Regions from separate parts of the Streptomyces hypolithicus genome, predicted to be linked through region 4. Evidence: riboswitches for the same ligand, from Rfam matches in the RefSeq annotation. Region 4 holds a riboswitch; each other region holds the start of a gene.
The links. A riboswitch is a leader RNA that binds a small molecule or an ion and turns the genes downstream of it on or off. The one in region 4 is predicted to bind cyclic di-AMP.
Positions count from the first base shown of each region.

Region 1 (7,213 bases), 270 kb from region 4:
TCTCCTGGCCGCCCGCCCGTTCCAGCTCCTGGAAGAACGCCCAGGCCGCGTGGGCGAGTTCGTCGGTGAGCCGCTCGACGTACCAGGAGCCGCCGGCCGGGTCGGCGACGCGGCCCAGGTGCGACTCGTCCAGCAGGATCGTGGAGGTGTTGCGCGCGATGCGGCGGGCGAAGGCGTCGGGCAGGCCCAGCTCGTGGTCGAAGGGCAGCACGGTGACGGCGTCGGCGCCGCCGACACCCGCGCCAAGGCAGGCGACGGTGGCGCGGAGCATGTTCACGTACGGGTCGCGGCGGGTCATCATCACCGGCGAGGTCACGGCGTGCTGGCGCTGCGCGCCAGCATCAGCGGCCCCGCATACTTCGGCGACCCTGGCCCACAGGCGGCGGGCCGCCCGGAGGGTGGCGACGGTCAGGAACTGGTCGGCGGTGGCGGCGTACCGGAACTCCAGCTGCCGCAGGGCCGCTTCGGCCGGCAGTCCGGCGCCGGTGAGCAGTCGCAGGTACGCCGCACCGGTCGCGAGCGAGATGCCCAGCTCCTGGGCGGCGGACGCCCCGGCCTCGTGGTACGCCAGCGCGTCGACGGTCAGCGCCCGCAGCCCCGGGTACTGCTCGTGGCAGCGCCGCGCCAGCTCCGCGGCGTCGGCCGCGTAGCCGGGGTTCATGGCCTCGCCGGTGCGGGCGGCGAGCCCCAGGGGGTCCGCGCCGAGGTTGCCACGCGCCGCGTCACGGGCGACGCCCCGCTGCTCGTACTGCCGCAGCAACACGGCCGCGGCGGCGGCGGTTTCGCCGCCCGCGTCGAGGATGACGGGCGCCAGGTCGAGATAGACCCCGTCGAGGACCTGCGCGAGGCCGGTCACGGGCAGGCCGTCGCCGGCCCCGTCCATGGACAGCCACAGCGACGTCACACCGTTTTCGAGGTCCGCGAGCACGGCCTCGTTGGCGGGTCCTGCCTGGGCCGACGTGTGCCGCTGCCGCACGTCCCAGCCGCCCACGGGCCTGCCCCCGCGGACGTAGGGGGCGAAACCCGGGTATCCGGTGTCGGGGACGTCGGTGGGTGCCGTGTAGAGGGGACGGGCGACGAGCCCGTCGTCGAGCGCCGTCGCCAGCGCCTCCTCGGCCGCCGGGCCCGTAACGTCCTTGCCCGACTTGCGCAGTACGCCCTCGACGAGGCGCTGCCACTGGTCGTGGGAGGCGTCCGGAAACTCAGCGGCGAGCGAAAGCCCGTCATCGGGGAGAACCGTCATGCTCGGATGTTAGGACAGCGGAACGGATGAGCAGCAGGGTCTACGGCTGTGACCTTGCCCTCTCTGCCGGGGGCGCACGGCGCCTCGGGTGTGGCGGTCGCCCGCGACGTCCGCATGGTGACGCGCTGGCTGGAGCAGGCGCAGAGCTGAGACGGCCGGTCTGGATCAGGGCGCGTCCTGCGGGCATCCGCGTGCCGGGTCTCGACGGCGACGGCGAATGCCATGACGGCGCCGAGGACGGGGACCGCCAGTGGTGTCGCGAACCAGGCGGAGGCGGCCGTCACCGCGAAGCCGCCGACGATCAGGAGCGATCCCGTCGGCGTGTTCTCGTCGAGGCGCCGAGCACCCTCGTCTTCGCCGAAGCCCAGCACGCCCCGTGGCGGAACTCCCAGCCGAATGCCCAGCGGAACGCCCAGTGGGACGACGGCACCATGCACCCGTCGTCCCACTGGTTCGTACGCTCCGAGCCCACTCCCACCGTCGCCGTCTCCTGGGCGTTCCACGAGGAGTTCGCCCTGCCGCCCGGCGACAGCTTCTCCTGTCACTACCGGGTGGTGGTCGCCGACGGCGAGCCCGAATACGACCGGATCGAGTCGTTCCTCAGCCGGTCAAGGCACCTGACGGAATATCAGTAGGGGCCGTTCACATTGTCGATCGAGCCGTACCGGTCAGCGGCGTAATTGCACGCGGCCGTGATGTTGGCGACCGGGTCGTAACTGTCCTTGGAAGTGCCGGGAACCCAGTAGGCGTCAAACGTCGGCTTGATCACCTGAAGGAGGCCCTTGGAAGGCGTTCCGGCTGCGGCGTTGACGTCCCAGTTGTTGATGGCAAGGGGATTGCCGCCGGATTCACGGATGATGTTGCGGTGAATTCCCTCGTATGTACCGGGGATACCACGCTCGGCCATGATGGCCAGTGATTCCTTGATCCAGCCGTCGAGGTCGTTGGTGTACGTCGCGGCCTGCTGGGGGCGCTCGGAGCGGTCGGCGCGGGCGGACGTCGACGCGCGGTCCGCGTCGGCCTTCGCCGGGGTCGCCGCCTTGGCGGGAGCCTTGGCCTTCGGCTTGGCCGGAGCCTTCGCCGGGGCCTTGGCGCCGATGGTCAGCTTGAGACCGGGGTGGATCAGCGCCGGGTCGTCGCCGACGACCTTGCGGTTGTCCTTGTACAGCTGCTTCCAGCCGCCGGTCAGCGAACGCTTCTCAGCGATCTTCGACAGCGAGTCGCCCGCGACCACCGAGTAGGTGGCGGCGGCCTTCTGCGCGGCGGCGGGCTCGGCCGCCTGGGCGGTGGCCGAGCCGAGGATCGGCAGCGCGAGCACGGCGCTGCCGGCGCTCACGGCGACGAGGCCGCGGGCCAGCGGGCTGAACCTGGAACGATGGTGCTTACCCTTTGAGGGCATGACGAATTCCTCTCCGTCGCCTACGAGATGAGCTGTCGGGTTCGGACTGGAGATGTCCGGTCGCACGCAGCGTGCGACTTCACCCCAAGCCGTTCCGGATACCGGACCGGCGACTTAACTGGGTCTCCCGTTCCTGCCGTGCGTGAGTGTCGGGGGATTCCGGACGGTGGCAGGATTAGGCGGTCCGACCGGATTGACGGTGACGTTAAGCGAGAAAGGCCGCGGCGAACAAGCCTCGAATTCGGAAATGTAATCCGCGCAACAGGAAAGCCCCCGAAGAATGGCCTCGCAATTGATCTACAGGCCACTCAACTCGCTTCCGGCACAAGGGTTCCGTACCGGTCCGTGACGCCGCACACAGCTCGGCCCGCGTGACCCATGTCACCGGAACCGGCCAATTGATTTGTCCTTTTTGCTCCCCGAAGGGGGCAGGGCGTGGCGGTGCGTCACGCGTACGGAAAATCGCCCATATCGGAAATAGCAGGATGAAGTCATGGTCCGGTCAGGCGCAGTCCAGGCTCGCGGGCGCGCCGGGGCGTGCGGGGCACGCCGGGCACCGTTGCGCAGCCCCTTCACCGGCCCCCGTGGGCCGGGTCGTGTGGTGCGGCGGCGGACTGCTCGGCGTAACGTCACGCGGGTTGGCGGCCTGACCCGCCGGCGTGGCCGGATAGCGGGACATCAGCTGATCGGCCCTGGCGACGTTGTTCTCCAGGTCGCCGTCGTTCACGAGGGTGTGCGCGCACGCCGTCTCAGCGACCAGGACCGGCTTGCCGTACCGGGCGGACGCGTCGTCGAGGTTGGCCTGAGGCCGGACAGCGGCCCGTGCCAGACGCCCTGCTGCACCGCGTTGTCGAACCGCCCTGCGGTGTGCCCGCGTTGAGCCGGGCGGCGAAGACCAGCCCGGCCAGCGCGGGCCTCCGGCGGCGTCGGGACCGTACTGGGCGCGATCATCGGCGGGCTGGTGCTCGGTGTGCTGAACAACGGCATGTCGCTGGTCGGCATCGGCACCGACTTCCAGCAGGTCATCAAGGGCCTGGTGCTGCTCGCGCCGGTCGGCTTCGACGTCTACAACAAGCGCAAGGTCGGCTCCTGACCCCGGCACTGCGCTGAGTACGGCGGGCCGCGCGACGTACGGGTGGCTAATTCCTTCACCCAGCGGCCCGCTGATGCGCGGACGGCGGTGTCGGCGTTGAATGGGAGGACGGAGTCCGCGTCGGAGCCCCTCCCGAAGCGAGGATCATGTGAGCGCAGACAGCCAGACCGCCACGGTGGGCACCCGGGATTCGCTGCCTGCGCCTACGGCGACCACGGGAACGGCCGTCGACAGCTTGGCGACGGCCCGCACCGCCGGGGTGTGCGGCGCGATCACGACAACGCCTTCGACGCCCTGGTCCCTGAGCCGGTCCACGGCCTCCTGGATGGAGCGGCTGTCCAGGGAGCGCAGGCTCGCCACGCTCACGAAGTAGCCCGCGCTGCGCGCCGCCTGCTCTATGCCGTCCAGCATGGAGGCGGGGCCGTACAGGGCACTGCCGAAACTGACCACACCGAGGGTCTGGGAACGGCGGGTGACCAGGGCGCGGGCAGCGACGTTGGGGCGGTAGTCGAGTTCCCGGATCGCGGCGAGCACCCGGTCACGGGTGCCCGGACGGACGTGCGGGGCGCCGTTGAGCACGCGCGACACCGTCTGGTGGGACACTCCGGCGACCCGGGCCACGTCCGCCATCACTGGCTGACGCGATTCCGGTTCTGCGCGTCCCGCTCCCACTCAGGGCCTGCGGATCATTAACTCGCCGTCTTGATCTCCGGCGGGAGGGCGATGCCGACCGCGCTCGCGTGGTCGTAGAGGTGTGCCAGTGTGGCGAGTTGGCAGCTGGCCGCCGTGATGGTGTGCTCCATCGTCTTCAGGAGCTGGCGGATGTCGCGGATGCGCCTGTTGATCGTCTCGGGGCAGACGCCGAAGAGGGTGGCGACGGCGACTTGGGGCAGGCCGAGCCGCTGGTGGAGGACGGTGGCCAGGAGCCGGTCGGCGAGGGTGAGCATGGGGCGCCGGCCGGTGCCGGGGGCCTGGAGCCGTGGGCGGTGACCGCGCCGTTTATCCAGGTTCTTCTCGCGCTGGTCCTCGTGGAGCGTGGTCATCGTGGTGATGAGCGTGTCCCATTCCTGGGCCGGCATTCCGGTCAGGGCGGGGTGGCAGAGCCAGGCGAGGTCGGGGCTGGGCTGGTCGAAGGGGTCCGGTGCGTCATTGACCTGGGCGAACGCCTCGGGACGGAGGGTGTAGTTCCAGTCGCCGTGCCACTCGTGGCGGTGCAGCGGCAAGGCGTCCATCTGCCGGTCGCCGATCCGGACTCCGGTCTCGTAGGCGGAGGTGTCGAGTTCGGCGTGGACCTTGAGTCCGGTGCGAGTGGTGGTCGCGGCGATGCTGTTCACGATGACTTCATGGCTGGTCAGCGGCCTGCCGCGCCAGTTCATGGTGATGTGGGAGAACAGCCGGTGCTCAATTTTGTTCCATTTTGAAGTACCTGGCGGAAAGTGACAGACGGTGATCTCCAGGCCGGTCTCCAGGGACAGGGCGGCCAGTTCGGCCTTCCAGGCGCGGGTGCGGTAGCCGTTCGAGCCGCCCGCGTCCGCAGTGATCAACAGCCGCCGGGAGTGGGGATAGTCGTCGCGTCCCTGGCCGTTCCACCAGCGGCGGACCGACTCCACGGCGAACGCGGCGGTGTCATGGTCGGTGCCCACGCTGACCCATCCGGTGTTCGCAGTCAGGTCATAGATCCCGTACGGGACGGCCTTGCCCAGCTCCGGGTCCGGGAAGTCGTGCGTCCGCACCCGGACCGGGTCGCCCTCGCGGTGCCACTCGACGCCCGCATTCTTGTAGTTGCCGACCACCTCCTTCTTTTTGGTATCGACGCTGACCACCGGGTCCCCCGCGGCCTGGTAGTCCTTGGCCCGCTCGCTGATATAGCGGAACTGGCCGTCGCGGTCCGGGTGTTGCCTGCCCTCAACCGTCTTGGCGTTGCCCTGCAGGCTGAATCCTTCCTCACGCAGCAGGTCGGCCACGGTCTCCGCCGAGATGCGGTGCCCCTGCCCCGTCAGCTCGCCGGCCAGATGACGGGTCGACTTCGTCGTCCAGCGCAGCGGCGACATCGGATCACCCCGCATGTCCGGCTCGACGAGGGCCAGCAGTGCGGGCCGCAGCCCAGGGTTGAGATCCACCGCGCGCTTGCGGCCTCCGCCCTCCCGGCGGGTCCGGCCCAACGGGGCCGCACCGGCCTCCAGTTCAGCGACCCCGCGGGAGACGGTGCCCTCACGCACCCCGGCCGCCCGGGCCACCTTTCTGATCCCGCCATGCCCCAGCGACCGAGCCTCCGCTCCCATGGCTAACCGGCGCTGGCGCTCGTCCAGATGCGGCAACAATGCCTGGAACTTCGCCGCCAGGCCCGCCTCGGCCCCCTCCGACATCCCCATAGCACAACAACGACGAGCAACAGCGGAAGCAACGACTTGTTTCTCCGCAGGCCCTCACTGCCCCTTCATCGGCTTCTCCGAGGATAACGACCTCCCCCACGATGGGGAGTGGATCAGCGAGCGGCGTCATGCGGCTTCGATTGCAAGGCGGAGGAGGGAGGCGGATGGGGTCTCCCCTGCTCGAGCGAAGCCGAGAGCTTGGGGAAGGAGCGTCGCTGACTGACGACAACGCCGCAAACGGTACGCGGAGCCCGTGGCGGTGCTCGGCTGAGCCGACCCGTACCGGCATGGGCCCGGAGTGCGGCGGGTACGGATACGGAGGCTGCTGAGAGCGGATCCGTGGGCGCGGGGCGGAGGGGCTGGGGTCTGAATGCACTCTGAGCGGGGAGTTCTGGCGCTGATGGGCTCGGGCGAGACCAGCCCCACGATGGTGACGTTGCACCGGGAGCTGGCCGCGCACCTCGGCCGTGAGCCCGGTGCGCTGATCCTGGAGACGCCGTACGGGTTCCAGGTCAACCGCGACGACATCTCCGCGCGCGCCCGCGACTACTTCCGGCGCAGCGTCGGGCTCACCACAGCGGTGGTGCCCGACGCTGACCCCGGCCCGCAGCCGGGAGGCGACCCGGACGGCGTACGCGACCAGGTGCGCAGGGCCGCCTGGGTCTTCTCGGGGCCCGGCAGCCCGTCGTACGCGCTGGACCGCTGGCACGCCCAGGGCCTGGGCGCGATCCTGTCGGAGCGGGTGCGCCGCGGGTTCGGCGTGACGGTGATGGCGTCCGCGGCGGCGTGCACCGTCGGGTTGGCCGCGCTGCCGGTGTACGAGGTCTACAAGGCCGGGCACCCCCCCGTCTGGCTGAAGGGCCTCGACCTGCTGGGCGCGCTCGGCCTGCAGGTCGTGGTGATCCCGCACTACGACAACGCCGAAGGCGGCACGCACGACACCCGCTTCTGCTACCTCGGCGAGACCCGCCTGGCGGCTCTGGAGCAGCAACTGCCCGAGGACAGCGCAGTTTTGGGGATCGACGAGCACACCGCCGTGATCATCGACCTGCCCGCGTCCGTGGCGCGGGTGTGGGGGCGCGGCGTGCTGACCGTCCGGCGTCGCG
Region 1 covers NZ_CM128811.1:771,650-778,862, forward strand. Annotated here, with positions in the region: gene ACU6WZ_RS03750 (methylmalonyl-CoA mutase family protein) at 1-1,243, opposite strand, end outside; gene ACU6WZ_RS03755 (DUF6807 family protein) at 1,435-1,878, shown strand; gene ACU6WZ_RS03760 (LysM peptidoglycan-binding domain-containing protein) at 1,872-2,642, opposite strand; cyclic di-AMP (ydaO/yuaA leader) riboswitch at 2,645-2,807, opposite strand; gene ACU6WZ_RS03765 (glycosyl hydrolase 53 family protein) at 3,145-3,471, opposite strand; partial or broken gene ACU6WZ_RS03770 (sugar ABC transporter permease) at 3,550-3,735, shown strand; gene ACU6WZ_RS03775 (LacI family DNA-binding transcriptional regulator) at 3,880-4,365, opposite strand; gene ACU6WZ_RS03780 (ISAzo13 family transposase) at 4,425-6,107, opposite strand; gene ACU6WZ_RS03785 (type 1 glutamine amidotransferase family protein) at 6,478-7,213, shown strand, end outside.
Region 1: linked by a shared signal. The riboswitch ahead of ACU6WZ_RS03760 (LysM peptidoglycan-binding domain-containing protein) and the one ahead of ACU6WZ_RS04855 (M23 family metallopeptidase) in region 4 are both predicted to bind cyclic di-AMP.

Region 2 (7,213 bases), 800 kb from region 4:
CGAGGAGGGCGTGGAGCCCGATCTGCTGTGCGTCGCCAAGGCTCTTTCGGGCGGGTACGTGCCGGTCGGCGCGACTCTCGGAAAGGACTGGATCTTCCGGAAGGTCTACTCCTCGATGGACCGCGTGCTGGTCCACTCGGCCAGCTTCGGTTCCAACGCCCAGGCCATGGCGGCGGGTCTCGCCGTGCTGTCGGTGATGGAGAACGAGGAGATCGTCGCCAACGCCCGGCGCACCGGCGACCTGCTGCGCGAGCGGCTGACCGCGCTCGTCGGGCGCTACGAGCTGCTGCACGACGTACGCGGACGGGGCCTCATGGTCGGCATCGAGTTCGGCCGGCCGGCCTCGCTGAAGCTGCGCAGCCGCTGGACGATGCTCCAGGCCGCCCGCAAGGGGCTCTTCGCGCAGATGGTCGTCGCACCGCTGCTGCACAAGCACCGCATCCTTACCCAGGTGTCCGGCGACCACCTCGAAGTCATCAAGCTGATTCCGCCGCTGACCGTGGGGGAGAAGGAGGTGGACCGCTTCGTCCGCGCCTTCACCGCCGTGATGGACGACGCGCACAGCGGCGGCGGACTGATGTGGGACTTCGGCAGGACGCTCGTCAAGCAGGCGGTCGCCAACCGGTAGGCGGGCCGGAGGTGGGCGGCCCGGCCCAGCAGGCGAGGTAGGGGCAGCCCGCCCGGCCCCCGCGGCCGGGCCCTCAGCTCTCGTCGCTCAGCTCTCGTCGCTCAGCTCTCGTCGCTCGGGACGAGCAGCCGGGTCCGCAGCTGCTCGCGGGTCTCGGCGCTGAGCCCCAGTCCTTCCGCGAGGTACCGCGTGGTGGAGCCCCATACCTCCTGGACGGTCTCGAAGGCGGCGTTCAGGTACTCCGCGCGGGCGTCGAACAGCGGCCTCAGCAGCTCCATGACCTCGGGAGTCATTCCGGCCGGGGAGCTGTCGCTGCGGCTCACCCGGTAGCGGCGGCTCGGGTCGTTCGACTTGAGGTAGTCGGCCTCGATGGCGTCACGCTCGACGCCGACAGCCAGCAGGGCCACCGCTATCGACAGGCCCGCTCGGTCCTTGCCCGCCGCGCAGTGCATCAGGGCGGGCACGCTGTCCTCGGCGAGCGCCTGCAGCACTTGGCTGTGCTCGGCCGTGCGCTCCTTGATGATCACGCGGTACGTCTGCGCCATCCGGTCCGCGGCCTTGCCGTCGGACAGGATCTCGCGCAGCTCGTCGAGGTTCCCGTCCCGGACCATCTTCCAGAACACCGCGCCGTCGGCAGGGTCGGTCAGCGGCAGGTTCACGTTGCGCACACCCGGCAGCTCGATGTCCGGGCCCTCCAGCTTCTGGTCCGCCTCGTTGCGGAAATCGAAGATCGTATGAAGACCGAGGGAGCCGAGAAACGCCGCATCGGCCGCCGTCGCGTGTGCGAGGTGACCGCTGCGGAAAAGGACACCGGAGCGCACCCGGCGCCCGTCCACGGTCGGCAGGCCGCCCACATCACGGAAGTTGCGCACTGCGGCAAGCTCGGGCGCTGCCGACGGGACCTGCGGCACCTGCTGTGACACGTGGGCTCCTGTGAGTCTGCCGTCGGCGCTGCTCGCCGACTTCGGCGAGTTTCGACGATACGACACCGTGGCCGTGGCGATCATCGCCGCTGGCCAGGCGCTTCAGGCGTATCTGACAGTTGGGGCGAATCGGGTCATATCACCGTAACGCCCGTTGTGTGCAAGGGAGGTGACGGAGGGGCGGGCGGGCCGCTGGTGAGCAGGATCTCATTCGTGACCGTGCGTGGCGAAGATCCGGATACAAATGCCTTTCCGCAGGCGGGGGGAGAAGATCCGTAATCCACGGAGTGTGACGGCAATTCCCTCGCGAATTCCCCTCGCTCAACGGCTGGGCGAATGAGCTCGCTTGTACGGGGAAGGCCGGTCGGCTTACGGTCACGGTCAATCCGGGCGGACCGCCTAATCCTGCCGCCGCCCGGAATCCGAACCTACTCACGTGTGGCAGGAGCGGGGGAACCAGGTAAGTACGCCGGCATTCGGAAGTTTTTGGTCCGGACCGGCTCGGGGTGAAGCCGCGCATCAGCGCGGCCGGGCATCTCCAGCCCGAACCCGACAGCTCACCTCGTAGGCGCCGGAGAGGAATACCCCATGCCCGCAAAGGGTAAGCACCGCCGCCAGAGGCCGAACTCGATCACCCGCGGATTTATCGCCGCAGGCACGGGCGGAGCGGCTCTCGCACTTCCGTTCATGACCGTGACCGGCGCGAACGCCGCGGAGAAGGCCGCCCCGGCCTCCGCGTCCGCCGCGTCCTTCGGCAAGGCGGCCCCCGCGGCCGCCGCCGAGAAGGCCGCCGCGAAGAAGGCCGGCACCAAGACCTACTCCGTGGTCTCCGGCGACTATCTGTCGAAGATCGCCGAAGAGCAGGACGTGCGTGGCGGCTGGCACAAGCTCTACAAGGACAACCGTGTGGTCGTCGGCGGCAACCCCGAGCTGATCCTGCCCGGCATGAAGCTGACCATCGGCGCGAAGGCGTCCGGCTCCGCGCCGCAGGCGCCCGCGAAGCCCGCCCAGCCGTCGAAGTCCGAGAAGTCGTCGCAGCCGTCGCAGCCCTCGAAGTCCTCGGCCAAGGACTCCGCGCCCGCGCCGGCCAAGGACGAGGCCAAGGCGCCCGCCGCCAACAGCGCCTCCAACGCGGCCGCTTCCGGCCAGAGCAACGGATCCGGCTTCACCGCTCCGGTCGACGCGGGCGTCTCCACGCCGTACCGCGCCTCCGGCGGCAGCTGGTCCAGCGGCTACCACACGGGCGTCGACTTCACCGCCTCCAGTGGCACCCCGGTCAAGGCCGTGGCCACCGGCACCGTCGTCTCCGCCGGCTGGAGCGGCTCGTACGGCAACGAGGTCGTCATCAAGCACGACGACGGCCGCTACTCGCAGTACGCCCACCTCTCCTCGCTGTCCGTCTCCTCCGGCCAGAGCGTCGGAGGCGGCACCCAGATAGGCCTCTCCGGCAGCACCGGCAACTCCACCGGCCCGCACCTGCACTTCGAGATCCGGACCGGCCCGAGCTACGGCTCGGACGTCGACCCGCTGGCCTACCTGCGCGGCAACGGCGTCTCCATCTGACGCTCGCCCCGCGACGGCTCCATGCCCGTACGCCCCTTCTCTGCCGCTCACCCCCAGGCGGCAGGAAAGGGGCCTACGTGCGTTCAAAGGCGTATTCCGGGTTGGCCGAACCTGACCCGTGTCGTATCTCACGCTGCGTCACCCCCTCCCTACGGTGGCGTAGGTCACGTCCGCCGGTGAAGGATGTGCCGACGTGGCAGACGATTCGCGATCATTCAGAGCAGGCGCCATCGGGTCGTACGCGGCGATCGGTGACAGCTTCACCGAAGGCGTCGGCGACCCCGGGCCCGGCGGTACGTTCATCGGCTGGGCGGACCGGTTGGCCGTACTCCTCGACGACCGCGTCCCCGAGCACACCTTCCGCTACGCCAACCTCGCGGTCCGCGGCCGCCTCCTCGACCAGATCGTGGCGGAGCAGGTCCCGCGGGCGCGGCAGCTCGCCCCCGATCTGGTGAGCTTCTGCGCCGGCGGGAACGACATCATCCGGCCAGGCAGTGACCCCGACGACGTAGCCGAGCGCTTCGAGACAGCGGTCGCTGAGCTCACCGAGGCCGTCGGCACCGTCATGGTGACCACGGGCTTCGACACTCGGGACGTTCCCGTGCTGCGCCATCTGCGCGGCAAGATCGCGACGTACACGGCGCATGTGCGCGCGGTCGCCGACCGCTATGACTGCCCGGTGCTCGACCTGTGGTCCCTCAAGTCGGTCCAGGACAGACGCGCCTGGGACGGCGACCGCCTGCACCTCTCGCCCGAGGGCCACACCCGGGTCGCGCTGCGGGCCGGCCAAGTGCTGGGCCTGGACGTCCCCGCCGACCCCGACCAGGTGTGGCCGCCGCAGGTGCCGCGCAACTCGCTGGAGGCGCGCAGAGACAACATCCAGTGGGCGCGCGAACACCTGGTGCCGTGGATCGGGCGGCGGCTGCGCCGGGAGAGCTCGGGGGATCACGTGGCGGCGAAGCGCCCGGACCTGCTGCCGCTCTGAGGCGCTGAGCAGGGCGTGGTGGCCTTGACGTTCAGTCTCGGCCAGGGGCGTGCGCCCCCCTGTGCCAGACGTGAGGCCGGCGCCCTACGGGGACAGGAGGTCGCCCGCGCCGATCAGGGCCGTGTTTCCCTCCGTGGTGCAGGCGTGGGCTCCGGCGCGTGCGCCCAGCCGGGCGCACTCCTCAAGGCCCTGGCCGGCCAGCCGCCCGTACAGGAATCCGCTGACATAGGCGTCCCCGGCGCCGTTGGAGTCCACCACCGGGCCGGGCGGCACCGTCGCGGGAACCGGCCGTGGGGTGCGGCTGCCGTCCCGCGTCAGCAGGTACGAGCCGCCCGCGCCCGCCGTGGCCACCACGGCCTCGGCCCGTCCCTCCCGCAGGATTTCCCGCATCACGGCGGCGATCCGCTCCCCGGCGCCGGCAGCGCTGAGGAACACCAGATCGCAGCGGAGCGCGAACTCCCTGTGGTGGTCGGCCAGTCCGTCCCAGTCGTGCAGGTCCGTCGAGACCGGAACACCCAGCTCCTCGATGTCGTCGAGGAGATGACGCGCGAAGTCCACTATGCACAGGTGGACATGACCGGCACGCCGCAGATGCGGAAGGTAGAAGTCCCGCGGCATCCGCAGGCCGCCCGGGTCGCGGGCGTCGTAGAACGACATCCGGCGGCCCGTCGAGCTGTCCACGAGATTGACCGCGCGCCGGGTCCCCGCCGGTGAGATCAGCGGCTCGAAATCGACTCCACCCTTGGCCAGCCGCTCCCTGACCTGCCCGCCGATCCAGTCATCCCCGATGAAGTCGATGAATTTGACCTCAAGCCCCAACGCCCGGCAGCCCAGCGCGACATTGCCGCCGGTGTGCCCCGGCCACTCCCGGATGGGTGGCACGCCAAGCGAATCCGCGAGCGGTACGGGCAGCGAATCGACGCGGACGACGGTGTCCACCCCACTGCCGCCGACGACCAGGACGTCATACACCGCGTGCACAGACTGCTGTTCCGACATCGCAACCCCTTCCGGCTCCGCGGCCCAGTATGAACTGCTCCCGGATCAAAGGGACTGAGATCAACGGGACAGGTGGTGTGACACCCCTGGTCAGCTTGTCAGCGGGCGGCCGCCGCCAGCGCCGCGCGATCGATGCCCAATTCGCGGGCGAGCGCGTCCTCGGCCCATTCCAGCATGGTGCCCCGGGTCAGAGCTACCGGGGTTCCCGCGTACGACATCATCTGGACGGCGAGCCCGTCCAGCAGCGCAGTCAGCCGCCAGGCCGCCGACGCCGGGTCCTCGCACCGGAACTCACCGGCGTCCGCGCCCTCCCTGATGGCCTCGGTCAGCGCCGCCTTCCACTGCCGGTCGAGGTCGCGGGCCACTTCGCGGAGCACCGGCTCACGCAAGGACGCCGCCCAGCCCTCGATCCAGAGCCTCCATCCCTTGGCCTGCCCGGCCGGTGCGTACCAGCGGATCGCGGCCCGGAGTCTGCGTACGGCGCTGGTGCGCCGGCCGAGCAGTTTGCGCAGCTGCGCGAGGTCGCCGGCCGCGGCGTACACGAAAGCGGCGCCGACGAGCTTCTCCTTGGTCGAGAAGTGGTACAGCACCAGCGCGTTGCTCACGCCGAGGGCAGAAGCGACATCGGCGATGCGCAGGGCGCTCACTCCCCGCGCCTCGATCTGTCCGACCGCGGCACGCAGCAGTTCCTCGCGCCGTTCCTCCACGCTCAACCGCACTCTCGCCACCCGGCAAACCCTACACACGGGGGCGTCCCACCTGCCCCTACTGCGCAGCCACGACCGATCCGGCGGGCCCCGATCCGGTGGGCCCCGATCCGGTACGCGTCACCGGTACCAGCCGAACCGTTCCGCCATGACCGGGAGCCGGTCGTCGACGATCGCGTGGGCGGCGGCGCGCGGCGTCGTGCCGTCCGCCTCGGCCCGCGCCAGCATCTGGCCGACGAGGGTGCGCATCGAGCTCCGCGTGTACGCGAACGCCTCGTCCGGGTCGGGGCCGATGTCCCCGAACAGCGTCCACCACCACCAGGCGTTCGTACCCGAGTTCACGACGACGTCCGGCAGCACGCTCACCCCTCGTTCCGCCAGCAGCGCCTCGGCCTCGGGCAGCACCGGCATGTTCGCCGCCTCGACGACCCAGCGGGCCTTGATCCGCCGCTGGTTGGCCGCGTCGACGGCGTACGACACGGCCGCCGGAACCAATACCTCCGCCTCCGCGGACAGCCAGGCGTCGCCCGCCAGTTCCTGGTCGTCGGAGCGCAGTACGGCCCGGTCCACCGCGCCGTACGCGTCACGGGCGGCGAGCAGCGCTTCGACGTCCAGCCCGTCCGGGTTCGCGACCGTGCCCAGCACATCGGCCACCGCGACGATCTTCAGCCCGGCCTTGGACAGGAAGCGGGCGGTGGCGCCGCCCATCGTTCCCAGGCCCTGCACCGACACGCGCGTCCCCCGGTGCGGGATCGCCGCGGAGTCGAGCGCCGCGAGCACCGACTCGGCGACCCCGCAGCCGCCGACGAGCTCGCCGAGCCCGATGCCGCCGACCGTGACGCCGAACGCGTCGGCGAGCCGCCCGCGCGCCGCGCTCTCGTCGTCGAGCAACGGGTAGACGGCCTGAATGGTGGAGACGAGGCCGGCCTCCGCCGCGGCCTTGTCGACGATCTCCTGGGACAGCCCCAGATCCTCGCCGGTCGTCCAGAAGCTCTCGATGTGCGGGCGCATGGCGCGCAGGTAGCGCACCAGAATGCTGTACGCCTCGGGGTCCTGCGGGTCACAGTCGATGCCGCCCTTGGCGCCGCCGAGCGGTATGTAGCGCCCCCTCGGATGCGCAGGGTCGTAGTGGAGGGCTTCCTTCATCGTCATGCCGCGGGCCAGTCCCGCGACCTCGTCCACGGTGCAGCCCTCGCGCATGCGCAGGCCGCCACTGGCCACTCCGCGCAGCAGCCGGTCGACGACCAGGAAACCCCGCCGTCCCGTGATGTGGTCGGTCCAGGTCAGCGAGACCAGTGGGGCGCTCATACGGGGGACGGACAAGAGGGTGCCTCCGGGCGCGTGACGGTGCCTGCGACTCGCTGGTTCGACTGGCTGAAAAACTCGACTGAACAGTCAGTCAGTATCG
Region 2 covers NZ_CM128811.1:246,460-253,672, reverse strand. Annotated here, with positions in the region: gene ACU6WZ_RS01305 (aspartate aminotransferase family protein) at 1-628, shown strand, start outside; gene ACU6WZ_RS01300 (tyrosine-protein phosphatase) at 730-1,551, opposite strand; cyclic di-AMP (ydaO/yuaA leader) riboswitch at 1,967-2,135, shown strand; gene ACU6WZ_RS01295 (M23 family metallopeptidase) at 2,140-3,114, shown strand; gene ACU6WZ_RS01290 (SGNH/GDSL hydrolase family protein) at 3,308-4,099, shown strand; gene ACU6WZ_RS01285 (carbohydrate kinase family protein) at 4,184-5,098, opposite strand; gene ACU6WZ_RS01280 (TetR/AcrR family transcriptional regulator) at 5,197-5,826, opposite strand; gene ACU6WZ_RS01275 (Glu/Leu/Phe/Val dehydrogenase dimerization domain-containing protein) at 5,926-7,113, opposite strand.
Region 2: linked by a shared signal. The riboswitch ahead of ACU6WZ_RS01295 (M23 family metallopeptidase) and the one ahead of ACU6WZ_RS04855 (M23 family metallopeptidase) in region 4 are both predicted to bind cyclic di-AMP.

Region 3 (7,213 bases), 1.2 Mb from region 4:
GCCGCGCCAGGTGGCCGTCCCCTTCGGCGCGCAGTTGCGCGATCTCGCCGAGCTCGCGCCGGATGCCGGTCACGGCGGCCGCCTGCCGGTCGCCGGCCCGGTCGGCGATCGCGGCACGTTCCAGGTACTGGTCCGGGTCCGAGGACAGCGCGACCTGCACGGCGGGGTCGACGGCGCCGGTGCGGTACTGGGCCGCGGCGAGTGAGCCCAGCGCGTTGCGGGCGCTGTTGAGGCGGTCGGTCCGGCGCGCGGCTTCGTCGCGCAGGGCGTCCAGCGACTCGCTCGTGCGCCCGGACTTTTCCTTCACGCCGTTGTACTTCTCGGTGGCGACCTCGGCGTCGTGGTAGAGCCGGTCGACCTTCGCCTTCACCTGGGCGGTCGTCAGCGCGGGTTCCGCGTGCGCGCCGCCGTCGAACGCCGTGGCGCTCGCGGCTCCGGCGAGCGCGAGGGTGGCGGCGGTGCGGCCGGTGCCGCCGCCCAGCATGCGCTGCTTGGGCCTTCGGTGCGTGGCCACGAGGGCGTCCACGTCCTTCCGTCCTGTACGTCGGCCGCGTCGCAGTCCGGCGGCGGACCGCACGGGGGGCGGCCCGCCGCCGGATTCCCGGCGGTGGCGGCCGACTGCTGCTCCGGGGAGGGGCGGCGGTGGGGAGTCGGTCACCTGGGGGAGGACGCTAAACCTGCGCGTCACGGGGCCGAGTGGGAATGACCGACAGTGGCAGAAATAGGTGCTTCTGTGATCGCCGATGAGAGGCGAAGCCGCGCCGGAATGCAGCATTCCGCTCTTCCGTGACCGATGCGGCGGAGCAACCGGAACCACCGGAACCAGACGGGCAGAGCCTGCTATGGCCGGGCTGGCCGGGCTGGCCGGGCTGGCCGGGCTGGCCGGGCTGGGACGGGCTTCGGGTCGAGCGCCGAAGCCGCCCGCCACGGCGGTGCGTGAGCGGGCGGCCGCACAGGTCGCGTAGCGCGGGCGCTACGCGGGGCGGACGCTACCGTAGATCGGCATGTAGTAGATCGACTCCTCGCGGACGTTCGCGCCGGGCTTCGGCGCGTGGATCATCTTGCCGCCGCCGATGTATATGCCGACGTGGCTGATGTCGTCGTAGAAGAAGACCAGGTCACCCGGCTTGAGGTCGTCGGTCGGGACGCGGCTGCCGACCTTCACCTGGTCCCAGGTGGTGCGCGGGAGACTGACGCCGGCGGCCTTCCAGGCGCCCTGGGTCAGGCCGGAGCAGTCGTACGAGCTGGGCCCCGCCGCGCCCCAGACGTACGGCTTGCCGATCTGTGCGCGGGCGAAGGCGAGCACCTTCTCGGCCTTGGCGGAGTATGCGTCACCGGAGCCGAGGCCGGCGCCGGAGCCGGAGCCCGGGTCCGGGGTGGTGGCGGGGGGCTTTCCGGTTCCGGGGGTGGTGCCCGGGGCGGAGGGGGTCGGTTCGTCTTGCCGGGCCTCTTCCTCCCGCTGTTGCTCCTGCTCCTGCTGCGTGCGCTGCCGCTCGGCTTCCGCCTCGGCTTCCGCCTTCGCCTTGGCTTCGGCCTTCCGCTTGGCCTCCGCCTCCCGCTCCTTCTCCAGCGCCGCCAGCCGTGCCTTCTCCTCGGCGGTCAGCCGGGACAGCAGCCCACGCGCCTCGCCGAGCTTGCGCTGGACATCCTGCTTGGACGCCTTGAGGGAGGACTGCGACTCGGTCAGCTTCTCCAGGCCGCGCGTCGCCTCGGCCCGCTTCTTCGACGCCTCGGCCTGCCGCGTCTCGAAGTCGCGGACGTCCGTCTGCTGACGCTCGGTCATCCGATCCATCAGCCGGTTCTGGTCGAAGTACGCCTGCGGGCTGTCCGCGAGCAGCAGCGCGGCGGTCGGGGTGACCGACCCCGACCGGTACTGCGCCGCCGCGTAGTTGCCGAGCTTGCGCCGGGCCTCGTTCAGCCTCTCGGTGCGCTGCGCGACCGCGTCGAGCAGTCCCTCCACCGACTTCCGCTGCTGCTCGGTGGCTTCCTTCGCCTGGTTGTACTTCTGGGTGGCGGTGCCGGCCTGGCGGTAGAGGTCGTCGACCTTCTTCTGTACTTCCTCGACGGTCGGCTTGGGTGCGGCGGGCGCGGCCGGTGCCGCGCCGGCGCTCTGGGCGAGCAGGCCGACGGACGCGAGCGCCGCGGTCGTGACCCCGAGGGCGGGAGCGGTGGTGCGTACCCGGGTACGCGGCTTGCGATGCGAGGCCAAGGCCGGCATCTCCTTCCGTGGACCGCCTACCGGGTTAGCTGTCGGGTTCGGGCGGAACGGAAGGTGCCCTACGGTCCTTGGGACAGCGGACCGATTCACCCCAGGTGGTGCGCGTGGGTCCCCGGTTCCGAACTGCCCGTGGGCAGGCCGGATTCGGCGTGGGCCGCCCGGTCCGGCGCCGTTCGCCGGTTGGGGTACGAGCCGCCCGAGTGGGAACGCTAGCCAACTCCGTTGGCCGCTGGGAAGCCTGATGGCCGATATGCCCGATACATTTTCGTGACCTTTGCCGAAGAGGTTTACCGCTTCACTAATGCGACCTGCCGGGCGGCCGAACGGCCTCCCGCCGAGAGGTGCGAAGTGGCCAAGGTCACAGGTGGGGGTGAGGGGCGGGCCGGCGCGGAAGCGGCGTACTGGGTCCGCGTGGCGGCCGGGCGCCCGTACGACCGCGGGAAGACGGCAATCCGGGGCCGGCCTGTCGGTGGTCCCGCCTAAGCTTGGTAGACGATGAGCAGCCTCTTTGACGACAGCTTCCTGACCGATCTCCAGCCCGCCGAGGCAGCGGCCCCGCCGCCCCCCGAGGACCACGCCCCGGAGGAGGTTCCGCACGACCTCTTCGGCGGTGTCTTCGACGGCCCCCCGCCGCCCAGGGACGCGTACTACCGGGACGGCGCCCCGCGTCCCGCCGTGGACGCCGCCGCGCTGCTCGACGGGCTCAACGCCGAACAGCGCCAGGCCGTCGTGCACTCGGGCTCGCCTCTGCTCATCGTGGCCGGCGCGGGCTCCGGCAAGACCAGGGTGCTGACCCACCGGATCGCGTACCTGCTGGCCAAGCGGGGGGTGCACCCCGGCCAGATCCTCGCGATCACCTTCACCAACAAGGCCGCCGGCGAGATGAAGGAGCGCGTCGAGGAACTCGTCGGACCGCGTGCGGCCGCCATGTGGGTCTCCACCTTCCACAGTGCGTGCGTGCGGATCCTGCGCCGCGAGTCGAAGAAGCTCGGCTTCACGTCGTCGTTCTCGATCTACGACGCCGCCGACTCCAAGCGTCTGATGGCGCTCGTCTGCCGTGACCTGGACCTCGACCCGAAGCGCTTCCCGCCGAAGGCGTTCAGCGCCAAGGTCTCGAACCTGAAGAACGAGCTGATAGACGAAGAGACCTTCGCCGGCCAGGCGGCCGACGGCTTCGAGAAAACCCTGGCCCAGGCGTACGGGCTGTACCAGGCGCGGCTGCGCGAGGCCAACGCCCTGGACTTCGACGACATCATCATGACCACGGTGCACCTGCTCCAGGCGTTCCCGGATGTCGCCGAGCACTACCGGATGCGTTTTCGCCACGTCATGGTCGACGAGTACCAGGACACCAACCACGCTCAGTACACACTCGTGCGCGAACTGGTGGGGCCCTCGGGTGAGGACCGGGCGCCGGGCGAGCTGTGCGTCGTGGGTGACGCGGACCAGTCGATCTACGCGTTCCGCGGTGCCACCATCCGCAACATCCTCCAGTTCGAGGAGGACTACCCGCAAGCAAAGACGATCATGCTGGAGCAGAACTACCGCTCCACCCAGACCATCCTCACCGCGGCCAACGCCGTCATCGAGCGCAACGAGAACCGCCGCCCGAAGAACCTCTGGACGGACGCCGGGACCGGCGCGCAGATCACCGGTTATGTCGCGGACACCGAGCACGACGAGGCGCAGTTCGTCGCCGAGGAGATCGACCGGCTCACCGACGCCGGTAACGCCAAGGCCGGCAACGTCGCGATCTTCTACCGTACGAACGCCCAGTCCCGTGTCTTCGAAGAGATCTTCATCCGCGTCGGCCTGCCCTACAAGGTCGTCGGCGGTGTGCGCTTCTACGAGCGCAAGGAGGTCAGGGATGTGCTCGCGTACCTGCGCGTCCTGGCGAACCCCGAGGACACCGTCCCGCTGCGCCGCATTCTGAACGTACCGAAGAGGGGCATCGGTGACCGCGCGGAGGCGATGATCGACGCGCTGTCGATGCGCGAGAAGATCAGTTTCCCGCAGGCGCTGCGGCGCGTGGACGAGGCGTACGGCATGGCGGCCCGCTCAGCGAACGCCGTGAAGCGTTTCAACACGCTCATGGAGGAGCTGCGTACGATCGTCGAGTCGGGCGCCGGACCGGCCACGGTGCTGGAGGCGGTCATGGAGCGGACCGGTTATCTCGCCGAGCTGCAGGCCTCGACCGATCCGCAGGACGAGACGCGCGTCGAGAACCTTCAGGAGCTGGCGTCCGTGGCCCTGGAGTTCGAGCAGGACCGGCAGGAGACCGAGCCGGGAACGCTGGCCGAGTTCCTGGAGAAGGTGGCGCTGGTCGCCGACTCGGATCAGATTCCCGACGACGACGACGAGGGCGGGTCGGGGGTCATCACGCTGATGACGCTGCACACCGCCAAGGGGCTCGAGTTTCCCGTGGTGTTCCTGACCGGGATGGAGGACGGCGTCTTCCCGCACATGCGCGCGCTCGGCCAGACCAAGGAGCTGGAGGAGGAGCGCCGGCTCGCGTACGTCGGCATCACGCGCGCCCGCGAGCGGCTGTATCTGACGCGGGCGACGATGCGCAGCGCGTGGGGGCAGCCTTCGTACAACCCGCCGTCGCGGTTCCTGGAGGAGATCCCGGAGACGCATCTGACCTGGAAGCGCAAAGGTGCGCAGGCCCCGGCGGGGCCGGTGTCGGGTGTTGCTTCGTCGTTGTCGGCCTCGCTCTCGTCGTCGCGGTCCCGGAACGGGGGCGGCGGCGCCTCCGGGTTCGCGACGCGGCGGACGTCGGACAAGCCGGTGATCGCACTGACGGTGGGGGACCGGGTCACGCACGACCAGTTCGGGCTCGGCACCGTGATGACGGTGACCGGGACGGGGGCGGACGCGCAGGCGACGATCGACTTCGGCGACGAGCGGCCGAAGAAGCTGCTGCTGAGGTACGCGCCGGTCCAGAAACTCTAGACGGGGGCGGCGCGGCGCGGGGCTGCTCGGGTCGGGCCGGGTTACGTCGGGTTGAGGCCCTGATTGCGCAGCCACTGCAGGGGGTCGATCGCCGACCCGCCACCGGGGCGCACCTCGAAGTGGAGGTGCGGGCCGGTGGAGTTGCCCGAGTTTCCGGCGTACGCGATGACGTCGCCGGCCTGGACGGGGCCCGAACGAATCTTGATGCTGCTGAGGTGGCAGTACCAGGTCTCGGTGCCGTCCGCGGCCGTCACTATGGCCATGTTTCCGTAGGCGCTGTTGTACTGCGTGCGGACGGTGCCGTCGGTCGCGGCCATCACCGGTGTGCCGTACGAGACGGGGAAGTCGATGCCGGAGTGCACGGACATCCAGTTGACGCCGGCCTGCCCGTAGTAGGCGCTGAGGCCGCGCTGTTCGACCGGCACGGCGAACTTGGGGCGGGCGGCCTCCTTGCGGGCGGCCTCCTCGGCCTTGCGCTTCTTCTCCGCCGCCTGGCGGGCCTGGAGGTCGATGCGCTCCTGGGTGCGGCTGGCGCGGTCCGCGAAGTCGTCGGCGTCCTCGGTGAGGTTCGCGAGCTGGGTGTCCAGCTTGTTGTTGACGGCCACGGCCTTGATGGAGCCGGTGTCGGCGGCCGACGCCGTGGTGGTGGTGTCCTTCTTCTCCTCGGGGGGGGCTCCGCCGCCGGTGACCGAGGCGGCGGCGATACCGGCGACGCCCATCACGCAGGCGGAGGGGACGGCCACGGTGAGGAGGGCCGAGCGCTTGGCGGGGGTGCGGCGCCGGCCACCGCGACCTGCGGCGCCGCGTCGGGCGACGGGGACGGCCACCGGCGACGTGGCTGTCGCGGCTGCGGCCGTGGCAATGGCGGTGGGGGTGGGGGTGAGATCGGGTTCCGGAGCCAGGTCCTGCTCGGGTTCGGATTCGGGTTCGAAGTGCTGCTCGGGTTCGAGATCCGGGCTATAGGCGTGCTGGTGCGGCTCGTACGCCACCGGTGTGCCGTGCAGGTCGGCGGCGGACGGGAACTCGACGGTGCCGTAGGTGACTTGCTGTGACGCGACACTGTCGTACGCGCCGGTCCCGTATCCCGTGGCGTCGTACATGGCGGTGTGGCCGTCGGCGTGAGCGGTGTTCCAGGCGGTGGTGTCGTAGGCGCCGGTATCCTGGAACGGTGCCGTGCTCCACTGACCGGTGGCATCGACGGCCTGGGCGAACTGGCTGGTTTCGTACGCCCCGGTGCCGAACTGCCCTGTCCGACTCCAGGTATTGGAGTCCCACTGGGCGGTGGTCTGGGCCGGGATGTCCGCTGCGGCCTGATGGTCGGCCTGGGGCCATGCCCCGGAGCCGTCGAACTGCTGGGTGCCGTAAGCGTCGTAACCGACGTGGTGCTGCGCGCCGGTCGAGTCCCACCAAGTGGTCTCGTACTGACCGCTGTGGCCTGCTTCGAAGTTGCTCCCCTGGGTAGGGAGCGTTCCGAAGAGGGGATCGGCGTCGAAGCTGCCGGTGGAGTAGCCGTCGTACCCGGCGTGGGCGTGCTGGTCGTCCACCAACTTCTCTCTCGCCTCGACAATCAGAACCTGTGGGGGCTGGGGTCCCGGGAAGGGGGCCCCAGAGGCAAAGCAGTGGCCGCGACTGTACCCGGCGGTAAGCGACGGCCACAATCTTTGCCGGGTTCTGAGTATTCCCGAAACGGGCATTCGGCCGCCTTTCGGCGGACGGCGGGCACAGCTTTGGCTCTACGTTCGACATCTGTTCGACTGCTGTTGGGGTTTGGGGCGGGAATCAGGCGACGGAAGCGGCGCCGGACGCGCCCTCCGATGTGTCCTGCGTTTCGAGCGCCTGCCGGATGCCTGCGGCGACCGCCGGGTGAACGGGCAGTGCGAGGTGCCCGATTCCCGTCACCCGCACGTTCTCCGCGATCAGGTCGGGGTGGCTGACGCACGCCGTTTCGACGGGCAGCATCAGCTGGTCGAGGTCGCTCCAGAAACTCACGAACCGGGTACGGCAGGACGGGGCGGGCTCCCGCAACTCCTCGATCACATCGGA
Region 3 covers NZ_CM128811.1:2,252,617-2,259,829, reverse strand. Annotated here, with positions in the region: gene ACU6WZ_RS10410 (C40 family peptidase) at 1-514, opposite strand, end outside; gene ACU6WZ_RS10405 (hypothetical protein) at 843-965, shown strand; gene ACU6WZ_RS10400 (C40 family peptidase) at 974-2,209, opposite strand; cyclic di-AMP (ydaO/yuaA leader) riboswitch at 2,217-2,378, opposite strand; gene pcrA (DNA helicase PcrA) at 2,714-5,170, shown strand; gene ACU6WZ_RS10390 (M23 family metallopeptidase) at 5,212-6,714, opposite strand; gene ACU6WZ_RS10385 (esterase/lipase family protein) at 6,950-7,213, opposite strand, start outside.
Region 3: linked by a shared signal. The riboswitch ahead of ACU6WZ_RS10400 (C40 family peptidase) and the one ahead of ACU6WZ_RS04855 (M23 family metallopeptidase) in region 4 are both predicted to bind cyclic di-AMP.

Region 4 (7,213 bases):
CCGGCTGGCCAACGGCCTGCGCGTGGTGCTCTCCGAGGACCACCTGACCCCGGTCGCCGCGGTCTGCCTCTGGTACGACGTCGGTTCGCGCCACGAGGTCAAGGGCCGTACCGGCCTTGCTCACCTTTTCGAGCACCTGATGTTCCAGGGCTCAGGACAGGTCAAGGGCAACGGCCACTTCGAGCTGGTGCAGGGTGCGGGCGGTTCGCTCAACGGCACGACCAGCTTCGAGCGCACCAACTACTTCGAGACGATGCCCACCCACCAGGTGGAGCTGGCCCTGTGGCTGGAAGCCGACCGGATGGGCTCGCTGCTCTCCGCGCTCGACGAAGAGTCCATGGAGAACCAGCGCGACGTCGTCAAGAACGAGCGCCGCCAGCGGTACGACAACGTGCCGTACGGCACGGCGTTCGAGAAGCTGACCGCCCTCTCCTACCCCGAGGGCCACCCGTACCACCACACGCCGATCGGCTCGATGGCCGACCTGGATGCCGCGACCCTCGAAGACGCCCGCGCCTTCTTCCGTACGTACTACGCGCCGAACAACGCGGTGCTCTCGGTCGTCGGCGACATCGACTCCGAGCAGACGCTCGCCTGGATCGAGAAGTACTTCGGCTCCATCCCCTCCCACGACGGCAAGCAGCCGCCGCGCGACGGCTCCCTGCCGGACATCATCGGCGCGGAGCTGCGCGAGGAGATCCGCGAAGAGGTCCCGGCCCGCGCGCTGATGGCCGCCTACCGGCTGCCGCACGACGGCACCCGCGAGGCCGACGCCGCCGACCTGGCGCTCACCGTCCTCGGCGGCGGCGAGTCGTCCCGGCTGCACAACCGCCTGGTCCGCCGCGACCGGTCGGCCGTCGCCGCCGGCTTCGGCCTGCTGCGCCTGGCGGGCGCGCCCTCGCTCGGCTGGCTGGACGTCAAGACCTCCGCCGGCGTGGAGGTGCCCGACATCGAGCGCGCCGTCGACGAGGAGCTGGCCCGCTTCGCCGCCGAAGGCCCCACGCCCGAGGAGATGGAGCGCGCGCAGGCCCAGTTGGAGCGCGAGTGGCTCGACCGGCTCGGCACGGTCGCGGGCCGCGCCGACGAACTCTGCCGGTACGCCGTCCTGTTCGGCGACCCGCAGCTGGCCCTGACCGCCGTCCAGCGGGTCCTCGACATCACGGCCGACGAGGTCCAGGCGGCCGCGAAGGCCCGGCTCCGCCCCGACAACAGGGCGGTCCTGGTGTACGAGCCCACGCCCGCCGATGCCGAAGAGGCCGGCGCCGACGACGACACCGTAGCGGCCGCCGCCCAGGCCGGCCCGCAGGAAGGGGCGGACAAGTGACCGACACCGCAGCCGTGAGCATGACGTTCCACCCGCAGCCGCAGGCCGGCACCCCGACGCCGTGGGCCTTCCCGGCCCCCGAGCGCGGCTCGCTGCCCAACGGCCTGACCGTGCTGCGCTGTCACCGCCCCGGCCAGCAGGTGGTGGCCGTCGAGATCTTCCTCGCCGCGCCCCTGGAGGCCGAGCCCGAAGGCCTCGACGGCGTCGCCACCATCATGTCGCGGGCCTTCTCCGAGGGCACCGACAAGCACTCCGCCGAGGAGTTCGCCGCTGAACTGGAGCGCTGCGGCGCCACCCTCGACGCGTACGCCGACCATCCGGGCGTGCGGGTCTCCCTGGAGGTCCCCGTCTCCCGGCTGCCCAAGGCGCTCGGGCTGCTCGCCGACGCCCTGCGCGCCCCCGCCTTCGCCGACGGCGAGGTCGACCGGCTGGTGCACAACCGCCTCGACGAGATCCCGCACGAGACGGCCAACCCGTCCCGGCGGGCTGCCAAGCAGCTCTCCAAGGAGCTCTTCCCGGCCACCTCGCGCATGTCGCGGCCGCGCCAGGGCACCGAGGAGACGGTGGCTCGTATCGACTCCGCGGCCGTGAAGGGCTTCTACGCGGCGCACGTGCGCCCCGCGACCGCCACCGCCGTGGTCGTCGGCGACCTTGAGGGCACCGACCTGGACGCCGTCCTGGCCGACACCCTGGGTGCCTGGAAGGGCGACACGGCCGAGGCGCGTCCCGTACCTCCCGTGACGGCCGACGACTCTGGCCGTGTGGTCATCGTGGACCGTCCCGGCGCGGTGCAGACGCAGCTGCTCATCGGCCGGGTCGGCCCGGACCGGCACGACCGTGTCTGGCCGGCCCAGGTGCTCGGCACGTACTGCCTGGGCGGCACGCTCACCTCCCGCCTGGACCGGGTCCTGCGCGAGGAGAAGGGCTATACCTACGGCGTGCGCGCCTTCGGCCAGGTGCTGCGCTCCACCTCCCCTTCCTCCCCAGAGGGGGCGGCAGGCGCCGCGATGCTCGCGATCAGCGGCTCGGTCGACACCGAGTCGACCGGACCGGCCCTCGAAGACCTGTGGACGGTTCTGCGCACTCTGGCAGCCGGCGGCCTCACGGACGCCGAGCGCGATGTCGCCGTGCAGAACCTGGTGGGGGTGGCGCCGCTCAAGTACGAGACGGCTGCCGCCGTCGCCGGCACGCTCGCCGACCAGGTCGAGCAGCACCTGCCCGACGACTTCCAGGCCCAGCTGTACGCCCGCCTCGCCGACACGGGCACCGTGGAGGCCACCGCGGCGGTCGTCAGCGCCTTCCCCGAGGACCACCTGGTCGCGGTCCTCGTCGGGGACGCGTCGCAGATCGAGGAGCCCGTCAGGGCGCTCGGTATCGGCGACGTGACGGTGGTCACCGGCTGACTGGCCGACCGGCCGGTCAGGCTGCACACATCCCGCAAAGCGGGAGAAAGGAGGACCCCGGGGCCCATCGGGTCGCCGGGGTCCTTCCCGTATGTCCCCTTTGTTGTGGAGGCTGCCCGTCTGACCTGTGGGGTGCGTTACAAAGCCTCGTGTCTATTTGGTGATTGAAAGATGATCCGTTTAGCGTCTGTCCGGCTGTCCGTCAGCAGTGAGCCGTATCCGCGGCACCGGGCAGCCATCGCCGAGTCCCCGTCAGGCGCGAGCCTGGGGAGCCGGGGACCCGTGCAGTCCCTGGGGTGAATCGGACGTCCTGCGTGCGTACGTACTACGCAGGGGGTCCGTAGGAGACCTTCCTGCTCCGAACCCGTCAGCTAACCCGGTAGGCGAGAAGGAAGGAAAGGATCAGCCACTTCATGGCGTTCACCCGTGCCACCGGGAAGCACCGTCGTCCCAGCCGCCTGACGCGCACGAGCGCGAACATCGCGGGTGTCGCGGCCCTCACCACGACCGGCGTCATCGGCGGCCTCGCCGCGCCTGCTCTCGCCACCCCCACCGACGTCAGCGCCGAGGCGGCGCACTCGGTCGAGGACACCGGACTGACCCAGGCCATCGTCATCGGCGACTCCCTCGCCGACCAGATAGGCGCCCAGGCCGCGGCCCAGCAGCAGGCCGCCGACAAGGCGGAGGCCGAGCGCAAGGCCGAGGCGAAGCGCAAGGTGGAAGCGAAGCGCAAGGTGGAAGCGAAGCGCAAGGCCGAGGCGAAGGCCGCTGCGCAGGCGAAGAAGGAGCGCGAGGAGCGCGAGGAGCGCGAGGAGCGTGCCGCGGATGAGCGCGCGGCCCGCGCCGCCGAGCGCGAGCGCCTGGGCGGCTACACCCTCCCGGTGGCCGGCTCGGCGGTGACCACCGGCTACAAGTCCGGCGGCTCGCTCTGGTCATCCGGCAGCCACTCCGGCGTCGACTTCCGCGCCGCCTCGGGGAGTTCCGTCGTCTCCGTGGGCGCGGGCACCGTCGTCGAGGCCGGCTGGGGAGGGGCGTACGGCAACAACGTCGTCATCAAGATGAACGACGGCACCTACACGCAGTACGGCCACCTGTCGTCCATCGGTGTCTCCGTCGGCCAGGCCGTCACCAGTGGCCAGCAGATTGGCCTCTCGGGCTCGACCGGCAACTCCACCGGACCGCATCTGCACTTCGAGGCCCGCACCTCCGCCGAGTACGGCTCCGACCTGGACCCCACGGCCTACCTGCGCGGCCACGGCGTGAACGTCTGACGCATCGGCAGCACCTCTGCCACGAAGGCCCCGGCTCTCCTCTCTCCGGATGTGGATCGAGCCGGGGTCTTTCGGCGTGTCCGGAAGCCGACCGGGAATTCCCGCACGCCGTCGGAATTTCGGCACCCTTGCAATAGAGTCACCGCACAGGCTTCGATCGACCGCGTTTCGCGGGGATCAGTGCGGAGGTTCGGTCATGCGTATTCCCGCGCAATCGGTGTGCACGGCGATCCGTGACGACATCGTCTCCGGTGTCTTCGAGCGCGGAAGCAGGCTCACCGAGGAACTGCTGGCGCGTCGGTACGGTGTCTCGCGCGTCCCCGTGCGCGAGGCCCTGCGCACGCTGGAGTCCGAGGGGTTCGTCACCACCCGCCGACACGCGGGCGCCTGCGTGGCCGAGCCGACCGAGCGGGAGGCAGCCGACCTGCTGGAGATCCGTGCGCTGCTGGAGCCGCTGGGCGCGGCCCGCGCCGCCCAGCGCCGTACCGAGGCACACCTCAAGGTGCTCCGCGGCCTGGTCAGGCTCGGTCAGGACCGGGCCCGCCGGGGCGAGGGCGAGGACCTGCGGTCCCTCGGCGGCTGGTTCCACGAGACGCTGGCCCAGGCGTCCGGCAGCCCGGGCCTCACGACGCTGCTCACCCAGCTCAGGCACAAGATCGCCTGGATGTACGCCGTGGAACAGCCGGCCCGCCCGGCCAAGTCCTGGGCCGAACACGGTGCGATCGTCGATGCCGTGGCGCGCGGTGACGCCGAGCGGGCCCGGTCGCTGACGGCGCTGCACGTCGAACGGGCTGTGGTGGCACACCGGTTGCGCGGGTCCGGCCGGCAGCGCGCTCAGGTGAGGACTTCGCAACATCCCGTAAACACCATGGGTGGCCTTTATTAACAGCCGGGCCGTATACAAAGAAGGTGAATCGGCGGGGCTGCTTCTTGCTGCCAGAATTCCGCCACCAGAATTCCGCTGCCCGCATTCTGCCGCCCGAATGTCGGCCTCATCAACAAATAACCGCGGCGCCCGATTTCTTTCGGGCGCCGCGGTTCTTCGCGAGTACGGGAAGGTGTCGCCGGAGTCGTCAGACGGTCTCGGGAAGCTCGTCGAGCCCCTCGGAGACCAGCTTCGCCAGACGGTCGAGGGCGGCGTCGGAGCCGGCTTCCTCGGAGGCGAGCACGATCTCTTCGCCACCCTGCGCGCCCAGGCTGAGCACCGCGAGCATGGAAGCGGCGTTCACCGGCTTGCTGTCGGCCTTGGCGATCGTCACCGGGACGCCAGAGGCGGTCGCCGCGCGAACGAAGATGGAGGCGGGCCGGGCGTGCAGGCCCTCGGCCCAGCCGACGGTGACACGGCGCTCAACCATGGTGTTGCCCTTCATATGCTTACGGTTGTCTAGACCATTCTCTCATGTCGTCACGGCAGCCCCGACCCTGCCTCCCGCGCCCGGGGCGCCCACCGGCCATCCTCAGCCTGCCCCGCCCGCACCGCGCCCGCGACCCGTAGGCTTCCGTCATGCAGCCCCCGATGGAGCAGGCAGCGGTCGATGGGCACGGGAACCACGCGTACCCGGCTCACTGGGAAGCAGACGTCGTGCTGCGCGACGGGGGCACGGCGCGGATCCGCCCCATCACCGTCGACGACGCGCAGCGCCTGATCAGCTTCTACGAGCAGGTGTCGGACGAGTCGAAGTACTACCGCTTCTTCGCGCCGTACCCCCGCCTCTCCGACAGGGACGTGCGCCGGTTCACCCACCACGACTACGTGGACCGGGTGGGCCTCGCGGCGACGGTCGGCGGGGAGTTCATCGCCACCGTCCGCTTCGACCGGATCAACGCGGACGGGCGCCCCGCGTCCGGACCGGGCGCCGACCTCGCCGAGGTCGCCTTCCTCGTCCAGGACGCCCACCAGGGCCGTGGCGTGGCCTCCGCCCTCCTCGAACACATCGGGGCGGTCGCCCGCGAGCGCGGGATCCGGCGCTTCGTGGCGGAGGTGCTGCCCGCCAACAACAAAATGATCAAGGTGTTCACGGACGCCGGCTACACCCAGAAGCGCAGCTTCGAGGACGGCGTGGTCCACCTCGAATTCGACCTGGAACCGACCGACCGCTCCGTCGCCGTGCAGCGCGCCCGTGAGCAACGCGCCGAGTCCCGCTCCGTGCAGCGCCTCCTCGCGCCCGGCTCCGTCGTGGTCGTCGGGGCGGGGCGCGCGGAGGGCGGGGTGGGCCGGACGGTTCTGCGCAACCTGCTCGCCGCGGGATTCACCGGGCGTACGTACGCCGTGAACCGAGCCTTCCCCGAGGACGTCGACGCGCTCGACGGCGTGCCCGCGCACCGCTCCGTCGCCGGGATCGGTTCGCCCGTCGACCTCGCGGTGCTGGCCGTGCCCGCCGACCGGGTGCCGGAGGCTGTCGCCGACTGCGGTGAGAGCGGGGTCCAGGGACTGGTCGTCCTGTCCGCCGGATACGCCGAGAGCGGCGCGCAGGGGCGGGCGCGCCAGCGTGAACTGGTGTGCCAGGCGCGGTCGTACGGCATGCGCATCATCGGCCCGAACGCCTTCGGGGTCATCAACACCTCCGCGGCGGTACGGCTCAACGCCTCGCTCGCGCCGGAGCCGCCCGCGCGCGGGCGCATCGGCCTGTTCACCCAGTCGGGCGCGATCGGCATCGCCCTGCTGTCCGGCCTCTACCGGCGGGGGGCGGGTCTGTCCTCGTTCATCTCGTCCGGCAACCGGGCGGACGTGTCCGGAAACGACTTCCTCCAGTACGGGTACGAGGATCCGGACACCGATGTCGTCCTGCTCTACCTGGAGTCCATCGGCAACCCGCGCAAGTTCACCCGCCTTGCCCGGCGCACGGCCGTGGCGAAGCCTGTCGTCGTGGTGAAGGGCGCGCGGCACAGCGGGAGCGCGCCGCCGGGGCACGCGGTGCCGGTCACGCGCATCCCGGATGCGACGGTTTCGGCACTGCTGCGGCAGGCCGGGGTGATCCGGGTCGACACGGTCACCGAGCTGGTCGACGCGGGGCTGCTGCTCGCCGGGCAGCCGTTGCCGGCCGGGCCGCGGGTCGCGATCCTGGGCAACTCCGAGTCGCTCGGGCTGCTGACGTACGACGCGTGCCTGGCGGAAGGGCTGCGGCCGCTGCCGCCGCGTGACCTGACGACGGGGGCCACACCCGCCGATTTCCGCGCGGCGCTGGCTCAGGCGCTGGCGGACGGTTCGTGCGACG
Region 4 covers NZ_CM128811.1:1,044,223-1,051,435, reverse strand. Annotated here, with positions in the region: gene ACU6WZ_RS04865 (M16 family metallopeptidase) at 1-1,324, shown strand, start outside; gene ACU6WZ_RS04860 (M16 family metallopeptidase) at 1,345-2,727, shown strand; cyclic di-AMP (ydaO/yuaA leader) riboswitch at 2,957-3,127, shown strand; gene ACU6WZ_RS04855 (M23 family metallopeptidase) at 3,141-3,998, shown strand; gene ACU6WZ_RS04850 (GntR family transcriptional regulator) at 4,195-4,884, shown strand; gene ACU6WZ_RS04845 (HPr family phosphocarrier protein) at 5,072-5,353, opposite strand; gene ACU6WZ_RS04840 (bifunctional acetate--CoA ligase family protein/GNAT family N-acetyltransferase) at 5,503-7,213, shown strand, end outside.